Regions from separate parts of the Halobacillus shinanisalinarum genome, predicted to be linked through region 2. Evidence: riboswitches for the same ligand, from Rfam matches in the RefSeq annotation. Region 2 holds a riboswitch; each other region holds the start of a gene.

Region 1 (5,073 bases), 1.7 Mb from region 2:
AGCCCAAGAATAACGGGTATCGTCCCAATTGAGTACGTTTGAGCTTCGGCCGTTAACAATTCCTGTTGAAGCATTTGGTGCTTCACGATCGACAAGCTTCCGCTTATGAATGGCAGTATCCAATTCCATCAACCTCCTTTAGGATGAGCAGCTCTCACAATCGTCATATTCCCCTTGACTAGAGGTGGAGCGCGTATAGTAAGTCGTCTTCAATCCCTGTCTCCAGGCATCTAAATGTATAGCAAGCAGTTCTTTAGCTTTAATCGAATTACGAACATAGATATTAAATGATATCGACTGATCCACATATCTCTGGCGCACGGCATTTTGCTTTATGCTTGTATGCTGATCAATATCGTATGCTGATTTATAATACCAATACGTTTCTGTGCTTAAATCAGGGGCCGTCACAGGAATCTTATAATCCTTTTTCTCCTCGGAATAAAACTTTTTGAAAATCGGATCAATGCTTGCTGTGCTACCGGCAATGATTGAGGTACTGGAGTTCGGAGCCACAGCCATTAAGTATCCATTACGCATTCCCCTCTCGGCCACGTCACGTTGTAGCTGCTCCCAGTTCCAACTACTATCTTGATCAAACGACCGTTTAACAAAAAATGCTCCTGTATCCCAGTCCGACCCTTCAAATAATGGATAACTGCCTTTTTCACGGGCAAGTTGACTGCTGGCAAGGATGGAATAGTAAGCAATTCCCTCATACACTTCCTTCGTATAGTCAACTGCTTCATCTGATTCCCAGGCGATTTTTTTCTGAGCAAGTAAGTGAGCCCAGCCAAACGTACCAAGGCCGATGCCGCGGTAGGATTGATTCGTCAGTTGTGCCTGCTTCACTGGAATTGAATTTTGATCAATGACATTATCAAGCATCCGGACTTGGATCGGAATCAGCCTTGCAAGAACTCCAGCTGGAACCGCGCGCCCTAAGTTCACACTCGATAAGTTACAAACAACGAACTCACCTGGTTCTTGAACAGTAATGATCTTGCCATCCTCAACATATTGTTCTTCCTGGACAGTAGGACTTTGATTTTGGGTAATTTCTGTACACAAATTACTGCAATACACCATCCCTTTATGACTGTTCGGATTCATGCGATTAACCTCATCACGGTAAAACATGTACGGTGTTCCCGTTTCAAGCTGGCCAATCATGATCCGCTTAATAACATCGATCGCGGGCACGGTTTCTTTTGACAAATCAGGGTTATCAACACAAGCGTAATAACGCTGTCGAAACGAGCCATCCCCACGTGTTTCGTCAAAATAATCCTCAAGAGAAAAGCCCATTACGGAGCGGACCTCATGCGGATCGAATAAATACCAGTCTTCACGCTTCTCAACAGCTTCCATAAACACATCCGGAATCGAGACTCCCGTAAACAAGTCATGTGTCCGCTGCCGTTCATCACCATTATTCAACCGACTGTCGAGAAACGGAAAAATATCCTTGTGCCAAACATCAAGGTAGACGGCAACCGCACCTTGCCGCTGACCGAGCTGGTCCACACTGACAGCTGTATTGTTAAGCTGCTTCATCCACGGCAGTACCCCAGAGGAAACACCTTTAAAGCCACGAATATCACTACCGCGGCTGCGAATTTTCCCTAGATAAACACCAATCCCGCCACCATGCTTACTCAAATTTGCAACGTCCGTGTTCGTATCATAAATCGACTGCAGGCTGTCGTCGACGGTATCAATAAAGCATGAGCTCAGCTGACCATAACGTTTCCCTGCATTAGCCAGGGTTGGCGTTGCCACTGTCATATAGAGATGACTCAAGGCCCAATAAGATTCTTTTACCAAATCTAACCGTTTTGAACGATCCTCCTGTGCCATTAACGTCATCGCAATGATCATAAACCGCTCCTGAGGAAGCTCAAACATATTACCAGCTTTTGACCTTGCCAAATAACGATCTCCAAGCGTCTTTAAGCCAATATAAGTAAACAAATGATCACGACCAGGCACAATCGCCGCTTCTAGCTCCTCGATTTCCTGTTTCGAATAAGAAGTAAGTAGATTTGTACTATAAATTTCCTCGTCCATTAACAACTCAATCAAATGATGCAACCCCATATAAGGCTCGCTCATCCCGCGGTTACGGTTCGACGCCTCATACATCATCTCAAGCTGCATCCTCGCCGCGAGAAACGTCCAATCCGGCTCTGTCTCACTAATCTCCGCCAAACACTCCAAGATCAATGCCTTCGCCTGCTCCTCGTGCCCCATCTGGCCCAGATTCATCGAAGGTAGCTTGTCCAACAATCGCTGCACATCAAGCGACAGGAAATTTCCCTTCTGACGTTCCAACCAATCTTGCCAATCTAATGTATGTACCATCTCCATCAAATCACTCCTTTAAAACAGCTTTTGAAAAAGGTCATGTGAGAATCCCTGATGAAAAAGGGTACGCCACATCACAATCACGCTGTCTGAATAATTAGCCATAAAAAAATCCGCTCATTAAAATTGAGCGGATGAAACCATGAAACGAAGGCGTGCACGTCCCAAAAGAGCAACTGAAAACGCCTGTTCATTCCATCGCTTCATCTTCTCAATCCCCGAAGAAGTAGAAACTTTCGTGCGTAGAAAGACAGGTCTCCTGACTTAACGCTCATTTCTACTCCGGTCCTTCCCATGCACGCAGGCACAGTGGATTATCCGTTTCTAGAGCGATAACAGTTGCGGGGGCAGTTCCGGACTTACACCGGATTCCCTATTAAGCCTAGTGGCATCTTCTCTTCGCTAATACAATATATAGTGTTGTTTTAATATTTCGTTAGCTTATCTTGTGTTTTTATCATAACGAAGATTGTAGAACCGCGCAATAGTTTTTTTGACGAATGGGAATAAAGAAGGGGAAGTTTAACGATCAAAGAGGAATAGATTCAGACATGTAGAATTACTAATACGAGGGAGTTATGTGAAAGAAGAAGGAAGTGACTATATTGAATGAAAAACAAGCAATTGACATGAACCGAACTTGCTGGAATACGGTTGCACATCACTACAATGGAATCGATGCACTACCGAACTATGGACCGTTCGTTCAAACAGAAGAAGAGCTTCAGCTTTTTGATGTAGTGGAAGGGACGTGTGTTCTCGATATAGGGTGTGGCAGCGGCCATTCGTTAAAAAGTATGAGTGAGCAAGGTGCGAGTGAGCTCTGGGGGTTGATCTATCACAGGCACAAATTGATACAGCAAAACAGACATTGAAGGATGATAAGGTTAAGCTTCGTTGTGCTCCAATGGAAGAAGCGGGTATAATTCCCACAGATCATTTTGATGTTGTATATTCAATCTATGCGCTTGGTTGGACGGTGGATTTAAAACAGACTCTCCAATTGATTTTTTCTTACCTGAAAGCAGGGGGAAGCTTGATCTTTAGCTGGGAGCATCCCTTTTATCCTGTAGTGAATGCAGAAGATGGCAGGCTTGTCGTTGCGAACCCTTACGAGGCAAAGGAGGATCGTTTGATCGAAAGCTTTAAGGGAGAAGAAGCGGCAGCTATTTTGCCAAAAAGAAAACTTAGTACGTACATAAACGAACTCATCCAGACAGGCTTTCAGATTGAGAGAATCATAGAAGGGGAAGTGGATAGTCATGAGGAAAAGGAAGAATACTCTGAGCGTTATTACTCTTTATATAAAGCGCGTATGATTCCGGCAACTTTTATAATCAAGGCACGCAAACCATAGGAGGCAAACACGAATGAATTCATTTAATTGGCATCAGGAAGCAGAGAAACAATGGGATGGACGAGCAGAATTTTGGAATGCCAACAGTAAGAATATGTGGGATGAGGGCAGTAGGAAAACAATTATTCCTTTTTTACAAAACCATGTGGAAGCAGGTAGTAAAGTAGCTGACTTAGGATGTGGCGATGGATACGGGTCCTACAAGCTTGAAAAGGCAGGATATACCGTGACAGGACTTGATATTTCCGAGGATATGATAAAGCGGGCTAAGTCCCGTCTTGAGAAAGACAATCTGAAGTTCATTCAAGGCGATCTCGTCAATCTTCCTTTTGAAAAAGAGAGCTTTGATGCAATTATGGCTGTGAACAGCCTTGAGTGGACAGAAGTACCCTTCAAGGGGCTGGAGGAAATGAAACGCGTACTTAAACCAGGAGGGAAGCTTTGTATCGGGGTATTAGGTCCAACTGCGAAGCCTAGAATGAATAGTTATCGTCGCGTTTATGGAGAAAAGGTAATTTGCAACACAATGATGCCATGGGAGCTTGAACAAATGGCTGGGGAAACAGGCTGGAAACTTAAAGACGGACATGGTGTGTACAAACGTGAGGTGGAGAAGGAAGACTTGTCTGGTTTACCCGTCGAACTTCAGCAAGCGCTAACGTTTATGTGGGTGTTTATTTTTGAAAAGGAATAAAAGGTTACTATTGGTTGTTTAAGGAATTACGTCTGCTGTAAATAAAAGAGGTGGAGTTTAGAATGTTCATGGTGGTTATACTGTTCCTTTTAGCTGGACTAGCTGAAATTGGCGGTGGGTATCTCATTTGGCTTTGGCTTAGGGAGGGTAAACCTTTTTATTGGGGGATAGTTGGCGGATTTTCCCTAGTTATGTATGGAGTGATCGCTACGTTTCAAACCTTTCCTTCTTTTGGAAGGGTGTACGCAGCCTATGGAGGAGTTTTTATTATATTATCCCTCCTTTGGGGATGGCTAATTGATAAAAAAACACCAGATGCATATGATTGGATTGGCGCGGTAATATGTTTAATAGGAGTGTCTGTGATGTTGTGGGCACCCCGGAACTAGTTGTACCTATTGGGGGTAGATTCCTTAGTTGGTGGGCTCTCCTTCAAGAATGTAGACTATTTCATGTAAAACGGAGGACCCTAGAAACGTATATGGAGGTGCTTAAATCTATGCCGGCTTACCACGTTGAAAAGGTTGGACAGGGAGAACCGTTAGTTTTTCTTCCTGCAGGTGGATTTACTGGGAACGAGGGAATGAATATAGCGGAATATCTCCAAGACGATTATGAAATACATATGATAGACTTGCCTGGTTTTGGAAGAGGG
Region 2 (5,073 bases):
CTGTGTAATGTACGCGAGGCCTGAACAATTTATTATTGGAATGTTGTTCAAAGATGTGAGCACATAAACCTAACGTACGCGATGCGTAGAAAATGGGCGTATACAGTTCGATTGGAATACCAAGCAAATAATAAACAGGGGCTGCGTAATAATCAAGATTTGGATATAATCCTTTTTCTTCACGTATGAGGGTTTCTCCTGCTTCACACATCTCGAATAAATCCATGCGACCTTTTTCCTCGGCAAGCTCACGTAAAGCCTCTTTCATTAATGCAGCCCTTGGATCCATTTTCTTCATGTAAACTCGGTGCCCGAAACCCATGACTTTTTCTTTGTTTTTCAGCTTCTTATAGAGCAGGTAACGGAAACCTTCGATCGTTTCTCCTTCCAGTAGCATATACATGACAGCCTCATTGGCACCCCCATGTAAGTTTCCTTTCAGCGATGCCACGGCTCCAGTTAGAGCCCCGTAAATATCAGCATTTGTGGAGGCGATGACTCGTGCAGCAAAGGTGGAGTTCGGCATTTCATGTTCACTGTAGACCATCAATGACTGATCAAAAATAGCTGCTTCACGTGCAGTCGGTTTTTTTCCAGTAATCATATATAAAAAGTTATCACTATAAGGTAAGTCTTGCTTAGGCTTCACTGGCTTTTGACCATGGAGAATATGGTAACTGTTTGCAACGATATTTGGGATTTTTGCTAAAAGAAGCATCGCTTTCTTTAAATTTTCTTCTTCATTACGCTCGTTTAACCTCTCATCATATCCTGAAAGCGCTGAAATTCCCGTACGTAATGCATCCATGGGGTGCGTTTTTTTCGGAAGTTGCTCAAACAGCCTAAAGAATTTGGGAGGGAGACTATATTCTTGCTTTAATTCTTTCTGAAGCGATGCTCGGTCGCTATCTTTAGGTAATGAACCTTGTAACAAAAGATGGACCAAATCCAAGTATTGCTTTTTCTCCGCCAGCTCGATTAATTCATACCCTCTGATCACAATTTCTTCTGCTTCTACATCCAAATAAGAAATACCTGTTTCTGCAGCAATAACTCCGTCTAAACCAGGTTTATACACAGTTTGTTCTGCCATCAATGACCCTCCTAATAATGTCAACATTAAGGAAACCGCTTACAAAATACAGGGAACTTTTCCCTTTCTATGAGTCGTTCTTATTTTTGCAGGGCTCCAAAAATCTCTGCATATATTTTTTCATAGGCCTTTTCGAGATTTTGTAAGTGTACTTCTTTTTTCTCATATTTATATTCTCGTTTCATAACGTCAGCTCTTAATTGTGAATATTTAGTACGCAATGAACAGCTGTGATCTGCAATGAAATTGTTCATAATACCAGCTTTAAATAATTGGCAATAATACTCGACTGAACCAAACAAAGGGTACCTCCTCAAGCATGTTTATCACTAGAATTTTTAACCATAAAAAAACAACTTCCAAAAGAAGTTGTTAAGCTGCGTATCCATCAAATAATACATGGTAATGAAAACAAACCATGTAGCATTCCTGCTATTCTCGCCCTTAACACCTCCTATCCGCGTAGGTTTTAGTGTTCGCTAAAAACAGGCAGGTCTCCTGGCTTATGATCATCGCTCCTCGAACCTTCCCATTTCCATGTTCCATGAAAACAGTGGTTTATTCGAATTGCTCCTAAATACAGTTGCGGGACAGCGTCGGGTTCTAACCGAACTTCCCTTTTAAGCAGATAAATGAATACATTTACCTGCACCTATTTCTACACCTATACAATTGTCTTCTTAAATATATCAAGTATTTGGAAAATTAACAATAGCTGAAAGTGTCTTCCAATTATTTTTTGGAACGTCATTCAAAACATAGGCATCATCTAAAACCTCATATTCTCAGTATGTGGATTGATTTTGGATGGAATGTTGATGCTGAAAAGATTTCTTTTATTTTAGAGAATGGATGAGTCAGGTAAGATATATTTTCAATTTAAGGTTTGTTTTTCCTCAAGAATCATATATACTGTAATCAAATTGAATAGAAATAACTAGGGGAGTCCAATAGTTTGGACTGAGAGAGAAGCGCGTTGAAGCTTCTTGACTCTTGGGACCTGATCTGGATCATACCAGCGTGGGGAAGTTAACCAATCATCAATGCAATCCTACTTCTGCATACATATTAGCCGGGTCCATATTTTTATGGCCTGGCTTTTTTATGTACTTCTGTATGCTTTCTCCTCTCTATTGTTCCTTATCTCGTCCTTTACATTTTAAAAAAGGAGAGATTTATGATGTCAACGAGTTCATTAAACGAAAGAAACATTTCCATCATGTCTAATTTTTCAGGAAGTAAAAAAGTATATGTAACAGGATCAAGACCTGGTATTAAGGTTCCCATGCGTGAAATTGGATTAAGTCCAACATCAGGGACGTTTGGAGAAGAGGAAAATCCTCCAGTACGTGTGTATGACACAAGCGGTCCTTATACAGATCCAAATTACTCCGTTGATATTACCAAGGGTGTTCCAGCCACTCGCCGTGTATGGATTCAAGAACGGGGCGATGTTGAAGAATATGAAAGCCGCGAAATAAAGCCTGAAGATAATGGGTACAAGGATGAGAATGACCCTCGTGCAAACGATAAGGTGTTTCCTGGATTAAACCGTAAACCATTACGCGCTACAAAAGGGAAAAATGTCTCGCAGCTTCATTATGCTAAACAGGGAATGATTACTCCCGAAATGGAGTTTATCGCAATTAGGGAAAATATGGATCCGGAGTTTGTCAGAGATGAAGTGGCAAAGGGTCGTGCAATTATTCCTGCTAATATTAATCACCCAGAGATAGAACCTATGATTATCGGTCGTCATTTCCACGTCAAAATTAATGCGAACATTGGCAATTCTGCTGTTTCCTCCTCTATCGAACAAGAAGTGGAAAAGATGACCTGGGCTACACGTTGGGGTGCAGATAATATTATGGACTTATCAACGGGGAAAGACATTCACACAACTCGAGAGTGGATTATTCGAAACTCTTCAGTACCGGTGGGGACCGTTCCTATTTATCAGGCACTAGAGAAAGTAAATGGCGTTGCCGAGGATCTGACGTGGGAGGTTTACCGTGATACGTTGATTGAACAAGCCGAGCAGGGGGTGGATTACTTCACGATCCATGCAGGCGTTCTATTAAGATATGTCCCGCTGACAGCAGAGCGTTTAACTGGAATTGTATCCCGGGGCGGGTCGATCATGGCCCAGTGGTGCTTATATCACCATGAAGAAAGCTTTTTGTATACTCATTTTGAAGAAATCTGTGAAATTATGAAAACCTATGATATTTCCTTCTCCTTAGGGGATGGCTTACGTCCTGGATCCATTGCCGATGCAAATGATGAAGCACAGTTTGCAGAATTAGAAACGCTTGGAGAGTTAACACAAATTGCGTGGGAGCATGATGTGCAGGTGATGGTGGAAGGGCCGGGTCATGTACCCATGCATCTCATTAAAGAAAACATGGACAAACAATTGGAAGTGTGTAAGGAAGCGCCCTTTTATACTCTTGGACCGCTTACAACGGATGTAGCTCCTGGTTATGATCACATTACTTCTGCGATTGGAGCAGCCATGATTGGCTGGTACGGGACAGCCATGCTTTGTTATGTAACGCCAAAAGAACACTTAGGCTTACCGAATAGGGATGATGTTCGTGAGGGAGTGATTACTTATAAAATTGCAGCCCATGCAGCTGATTTGGCAAAAGGACATCCAGGTGCACAGAAACGCGATGATGCCTTATCAAAAGCACGCTTTGAGTTCCGTTGGAGAGATCAATTTAACTTATCTTTAGATCCTGAACGTGCCATCGAGTACCATGACGAAACGTTGCCTGCTGAAGGTGCAAAAACAGCACATTTCTGTTCCATGTGTGGACCAAAGTTCTGCAGTATGAGAATCTCCCAGGATATCCGCAATTATGCGAAAAACAATGAACTTTTTACAAATGAGGATATTGAGAAGGGGATGAAGGAGAAAGCTGAACAGTTTAAGAAGTCCGGCGGCAAGATTTATCAGTAATATTCCAAGGAGGGATTACGGGTGAAGGTCCAGAAAATTGAAGAGGAGATTAATCAAACGGAAAACCACCTTGCTTCTTTGAAAAATAGTTTAAAAGAGATCCAACAAAATTGTGATCATCATTTTAAAGGGAATAACAAGTATAATAAGTGTTTGAAATGTAATAAGGTAATCGCGTTATACTATTAACTGCTAAGTTGAACGAGTTTGAACAGCTAAGGTGACTTCGGTTTGGAGCCGAGGTCACCTTTTTACGTAGTAAGGTGCTAGTCGGTAAAATATCTTGATCATCAAGTAATTCGTCGTACAAAACCTATTAAGTGTTTTAAGAGGTCATATTCAAGAAGGAACGGGAAAACCATTATGTGTTAATGTTTAATAGAGACACTTTATCATTTAAAAACCGAAGTATAATTCTAAGGCTGCCAGCAGAAGGAGGAAATTTTCAAAATGGGAAAGATACAGCAACAATATGAACTTTCTGACTTTATAAGTGAGATGACTAAAGTAGTGGAGGAGACAACTGAGAGTGCCGAACGCGTGAGGGAAGCCGAACGACTTCTCTGCAAATTGATACGTACAAAATCATGGCTTTCACAGGAGAAATTACAAACGGAAAATAGTCAATACGCCCGCCATTCCCTTTATCGTGATCCTAAGAATCAATTCGAAGTACTCGCATTAATATGGGAACCTGGACAGTGCACTCCTTTGCATGATCACGACGGGACTTGGGGAGTGGAAGGAGTGGTTTCCGGTCGTATGAGAGTGAAAAACTATGTTCAACTCGAATCTTTTTCTGATCATACTGCTAAGCTTTGCTATGCCGGTGCCATGACAGTGAACGAACAAAGCACAGGGGAACTTCTACCCCCAGCCGATTGCCATATTCTAGAGCCGCATGGGGACGAAACGACTGTCACAATTCATGTTTACGGAAAACAACTCCGCAAGTTTCGGGTGTTTGAAGCGCCTGACGAGAAGGGCTTTATACGACTCGGGAACAATATGTAGG
Region 3 (5,073 bases), 500 kb from region 2:
TCCTGAAATTTACGAAGAGGATATGGAAGATGCATATGAAGGCTGCCCTACAGATTCTATTAAGATAGCTGAACAATCTTTTGAGGGGGACCCCCTTAAGTATGAATAGAAAGGTTCCCTTCTCATAAAACAGAAGGGAACCTTTAATCCTTAGTTGTCAATTGACTATAACGAAACAATGCCTCTTCTTTATTAAAACTTGAGTACCAGCGGTAACCATGTTCATCTATAATTCGAAAATGCTGACTAATAACATTTTGCTGTAATTTATACTGACCTTTTTCCTCTGCGGTTGTCCACCACATTTTTCCGCCTATTGTCTTTCTCTTTGGCAAATCAATTTGTTCATGAGCAACTGTTTCAATAATTTCAAGAGGGGCATCACCTAGCATACTTCTCATAATATCACTTTCTTTAAATAGAGCACAAACAGCTACAACCGTTGTCCAGTTTGCTTGCGTTCTCTCTTTCTCTATTTGTACAAGCGTCTTCTTCGACACCCCAAGGATAGCAGCCATACGGTTCTGGGTGTACCCAAATTCTACACGTATTAATTTGATTCTTTTTGAAACTTGTTCAATCAAAACCTCTCTATCCATACCATCGTCTCCTCATTAGCATGTCCTTATTTTATCATGTGCGCCTTTATTATTCTATCGTAAAATCTTTGTGGTAAACACAGACAAAAGCAGAAAGGCTCGTTGATTAGCAAAAGATCAATTAAGTTCTCTACAGTGGAGGAAAGCAGACAAAAAGACCCCCTGCTTATAGCAGAGGCAGCCGAAAAAGTGACGTTTATTCAGTTCTATAAGGAATGTATTTGGCATTTTTGTTATTGTCATGTATGAAATGGTCGTATGATTTCTGTGTACAAAGACCTCAGATGTCTCTTGGTTAGTGATATTTTTCTTAAAAACTTCCGATTGTTGAGGACGGGGTCCGTATAAAAAAAGAGAAAGATGGCTGGGAAACGGCTTTTCGTGGGCGAACGCCGTTTCCCAGCCACCTTATGATCATGAAGATGAACGGAACCAATCATGTAGTCCATTATATAGGGAGTTTCCTTAAATCAGTATGATAGAATGCTGTATAACTACGCTCCGCTATATAATAAGGAAGTCTACTCTTTTTACTATACAAAGACTTTTTCAGTGGTCTCGCTTATGGCAAGGGTTCTGATTATTCGTCAGCTGGTACAGGGTTTAGTCCTTTAGGTGTTTCGATTGATCCATTAAGCTCGTAAGGCCCAAGTTTTCCGACCGACGTGTTTTCAAATATGACTTGATTATATCCAAAATGACGAGCGGTAATCAGAATCGATTCTACGCCTGTCAACATCTCCTGTTTCTCAACATGCTTAGGATCATTGAGTTCGACTACAAGCTTATCCCCTTCCTCACGTGAGGACTGGATCTTAACTTCTGAAGGAATAGGTGCATTTACTTCAGGATTTTCCTCATCCTTTTTTAATTCTTTTAAAGCATCACTTATTGAAAGTCCTTTGGTTATAGAGATAGGTACGAAGAAAGAGGTATCCTTTGAAGAAGGTTTGAGTACTTTAAAAATAAAGCTGCCTTCTTTTATAGATGACAATGAGGTGACCTCTCCATAACTGCCTAACGAAACTGGTGCCCCGTCTTCTGTCTGCAGGGAAATGTTATCAATATTGTAAGGTTCGACAGCCCACTTGATGCTATCTACAATCTTTGTAATCATCGCACTCCCACCGCTTACTGTAAAGTCATTCGGAAATATAACACTTGCTTTATTTGCGTCTTTGTTAATCGAAATATCAATGTCTTTCAAAAAGCTCTCTGATAACCCGAGCTTATCGGCATTTACTGTCTTCTTTTCTTCACCTTTTCCATTTTCCATTACCATTAGAGGAACGATATGTTGAGCATTTCGGTCAGCTACAGCTAAAGGCTCCATCTCATTCGTAATTTCTTCTACAAGCATACTGTTCAGTTGTTCACTCGTTGAGGCCATATCTCCTTGACTGCCTTCAGCAGGAAGCTTTTCCGGACTATTTGAACCTTCATGATTTCCTCGAGTCAACGTTTGATTTTCAGTAGTGGACTCAGGTGTCTCTAAAGCCCCATCTTGCATGGTATAAAATGAGAAAGGTACAACAACCGCCAGAATCAGCAAGGCCATTATAGAGGCGAGACCAGGCATAAGCCATCTCGGCCGTGAGTTCCTCTGTTGAGAATTTTCTTCAGGAATTTGACGATCATACTCCGCCTTCGTTTTTTTATCCTTAATTTCAGGGAGCTCATGCAGCATCTTTTCTAAACGGTTATTCTGTTCATCATTATGCTTCATGGTCATCCACCTCCCTTGCTTGTAAACGTTTTTTCAAAGCCTGCATCCCTCTATGTTGTGTTGTTTTCACTTTACTGTCACTGAACTGAAGGATATCTGCAGTTTCCTGTATAGACATTCCCTGAATATACCTCAAAATGATGACACTTTTTTGATCTAGCGTACATTGATCAAGCGCTTTATAAACTTCTCTCATTTGATCACTCAATTCAACGACTTCATCAGGTAAAGGTTCACCATCCTTCAAGGACTCCCCTTTTTCTTCCCAGTTAAAAAAGTCCATGATCCTCTTACGTTTTGTTCCTTGTTTGCGAAAATAGTCAATTGCCACATGGCGAGCAATAGAGAACAACCATGTTTTTTCACTGCTCCTCCCATCAAAAGATTGGTACGATTGGAGCACTTTTATATAAACCTCCTGTGTTAAATCTTCAGCTGCTTGACGGTTTTTAACCATATAATAAATAAATTGAAATAGATCTCGATGATACTTATCATAAAATTCATCAAAGAACGGTTTCACACCTTGAACCTCCCCGTTCACTCATATTGTCGTTTATGTAGATTAAAAAGTTACACTTCCCCATCATAATACGGATAATTAAAAATGAAAAATAATAATATCACACTACGAAAAGCGAGGATAGTTATAATTTTCTGAGCAAAAACAAAAAAGAAGCTGCCTTCTCTAGCAACTTCTTTTCTAAGATGGGTTTTCTATTCGAACATCGACATATTATACACTGGAAATCGCATGCCTCTTTTGATATTTAGAAAATAATGTACCTAGCACAGGGGAAAGCACGAGTATAAAAATGACGTTACTTGCAGCATGGTTTAAATCCATTGGCAGCCCAGCTAAATAATAAGCCCAGAATGGCTGCCCGACTGCCCTCATCGTTAATGAAATGATTAAGCCATATAAGATTCCACTAATAAACCCATATATTGAGAGAAGCCACACAGGTATCGTGGACCAAAACTTTCCGATTAATCCCGCTACCAATCCGATAATAGACCATGAAACGACTTGCCATATCGTCCAATACCCCATCCCTAAAAATATATTCGACAGAAAAGTAGTTAAAAAAGCCATAACAACTGCTGAAAACGGTCCTAACCAAAACCCTGTAATGATAATGATCGCCGTTACAGGCTGGGCATTGGGGATGTTTGCCATAACAAGCCTTCCTGCAATTGCCATAGAGGCGAGCATAGCGATCAAGGTAAGTTTATAGGTGTTCATTTCTCATCATTCCCAAGCGTGGAAGTCAAAAACGATTTCGTCTCCCTGTTTCACTTCATATTCATTAGCCCCGACCATTGCAGATTCACCATTAATTGTAAACAACCATGCCTTTTCGTCAGTAGCAGTGATTCCTTCTATGCCAGTAATAAACCCTTCATTTTCTTCCACTTCGAAGTTGTTCTTCATCACGTCCATTAGCATGGTTCCTTCTTCCACAGTCACGTCTTTAGTCGAAATGACTTTCTCGCCTTTATTCTTAGAAAGCTCAATTTGGAGGGTTACCTCTTGTTTCTCCTCTTGTTTGGAAGCCGTTTCCTCACCGCCGCTTTCCGATTGACAGCCTGCTAACACGAGCATTGTCAGCATAAGTGCAGATAATAGTGTAGACACCTTTCCCATAAAAAAAACTCCTCTTCCTATTTAAATTGACTCATAATGCTGTTCGAAGGAAGGATATGACTGGACAACACAGATCTAACTATAAAAAACCTGCTCTTCAATAGAAGAACAGGCTTAAGACATACCAGTTAGGCTATGTAAATACATTACACGAATCAGTCCGGTTGCCTCAAACGCTCAATCCCCGAAGCTTTGAAACAGCGTAAGATCAGGCAGGTCTACTGACTTGTGTGTCGTTCTACTCAAGGACCTTCCCGCGACTTATCCGCAGTGGTCTTCCTTATTTCGTCTACACATACAGTTGCGAGGACAGTTCTGGCCTTTCACCAGATTCCCTATTTCATCCATAAAGGTACCTAAATCTATTTATTAAGTTCCTGTTCATCGTACATGAAGAGCAGTCAATTATCAAGCTATTTGTTATTAGTCTCAAGGTCAACAGGCAGTTTAAACGTAAAGGTAGTACCTTCATTTACTTTACTATGGACATGTATGGAACCCCTATGTGCTTCTACAATATTATTAGCTATCGCAAGCCCTAGACCTGTTCCCTTTTTACTTGTCTCTCTTTTCCTAGATTTATCTGCTTTATAAAATCTCTCAAAAACAAATGGAAGATCTTCCTCTGGAATTCCCGGGCCTGAATCAATGACTTCAAACACCCATTCAGTAGCTGTTCGTTTAATATTTACATCGACTACTCCTTGCTCTTCAGAATGACGGATCGCATTATCGATTAAGTTCGTTAAGACTTGTTCAATACGATCAGCATCTACATTCATCGTCTCGAAGTTATCGCCAAAATGAAGGTGTAACTCAACACCCCGCTCACTTGCTAATCCTTGGAATTTACGAATAATCTTATCTAAGAGCGGCTTTACTTCAACCGAGTCAATATATAAAGTAATATGACCCGCTTCCATTCTTGCCAGGTCAAGTAGTTCATTTACTAGCCTGCCAATACGCAGTGATTCATCATGTATGATTTTCGCCAGTTCATTTTTATCTTCTTTTGATTCTGCGATATCATCTACAATGGCTTCACTGTATCCTTGCAACATGGAGATTGGTGTTCGAAGTTCGTGTGAAACGTTAGCGAT

Evidence for each region. A riboswitch is a leader RNA that binds a small molecule or an ion and turns the genes downstream of it on or off. The one in region 2 is predicted to bind cobalamin.
Region 1: linked by a shared signal. The riboswitch ahead of MUO14_RS14310 (ribonucleoside-diphosphate reductase subunit alpha) and the one ahead of MUO14_RS22655 (hypothetical protein) in region 2 are both predicted to bind cobalamin.
Region 3: linked by a shared signal. The riboswitch ahead of MUO14_RS01000 (DUF4430 domain-containing protein) and the one ahead of MUO14_RS22655 (hypothetical protein) in region 2 are both predicted to bind cobalamin.

Annotation. Positions count from the first base shown of each region.
Region 1 is NZ_CP095074.1:2,846,217-2,851,289, forward strand. Features, by position in the region: gene MUO14_RS14305 (ribonucleotide-diphosphate reductase subunit beta) at 1-123, opposite strand, end outside; gene MUO14_RS14310 (ribonucleoside-diphosphate reductase subunit alpha) at 139-2,370, opposite strand; cobalamin riboswitch at 2,600-2,779, opposite strand; partial or broken gene MUO14_RS14315 (class I SAM-dependent methyltransferase) at 2,973-3,724, shown strand; gene MUO14_RS14320 (class I SAM-dependent methyltransferase) at 3,738-4,418, shown strand; gene MUO14_RS14325 (YnfA family protein) at 4,481-4,807, shown strand; gene MUO14_RS14330 (alpha/beta fold hydrolase) at 4,918-5,073, shown strand, end outside.
Region 2 is NZ_CP095074.1:4,568,333-4,573,405, forward strand. Features, by position in the region: gene mmgD (citrate synthase) at 1-1,096, opposite strand, end outside; gene MUO14_RS22655 (hypothetical protein) at 1,174-1,395, opposite strand; cobalamin riboswitch at 1,565-1,764, opposite strand; TPP riboswitch at 2,023-2,137, shown strand; gene thiC (phosphomethylpyrimidine synthase ThiC) at 2,274-4,058, shown strand; gene MUO14_RS22665 (serine protease) at 4,080-4,247, shown strand; gene MUO14_RS22670 (cysteine dioxygenase family protein) at 4,509-5,072, shown strand.
Region 3 is NZ_CP095074.1:177,076-182,148, forward strand. Features, by position in the region: gene MUO14_RS00975 (ferredoxin) at 1-109, shown strand, start outside; gene MUO14_RS00980 (helix-turn-helix transcriptional regulator) at 144-599, opposite strand; gene MUO14_RS00985 (GerMN domain-containing protein) at 1,180-2,325, opposite strand; gene sigX (RNA polymerase sigma factor SigX) at 2,315-2,848, opposite strand; gene MUO14_RS00995 (ECF transporter S component) at 3,062-3,571, opposite strand; gene MUO14_RS01000 (DUF4430 domain-containing protein) at 3,578-3,973, opposite strand; cobalamin riboswitch at 4,168-4,348, opposite strand; gene MUO14_RS01005 (ATP-binding protein) at 4,387-5,073, opposite strand, start outside.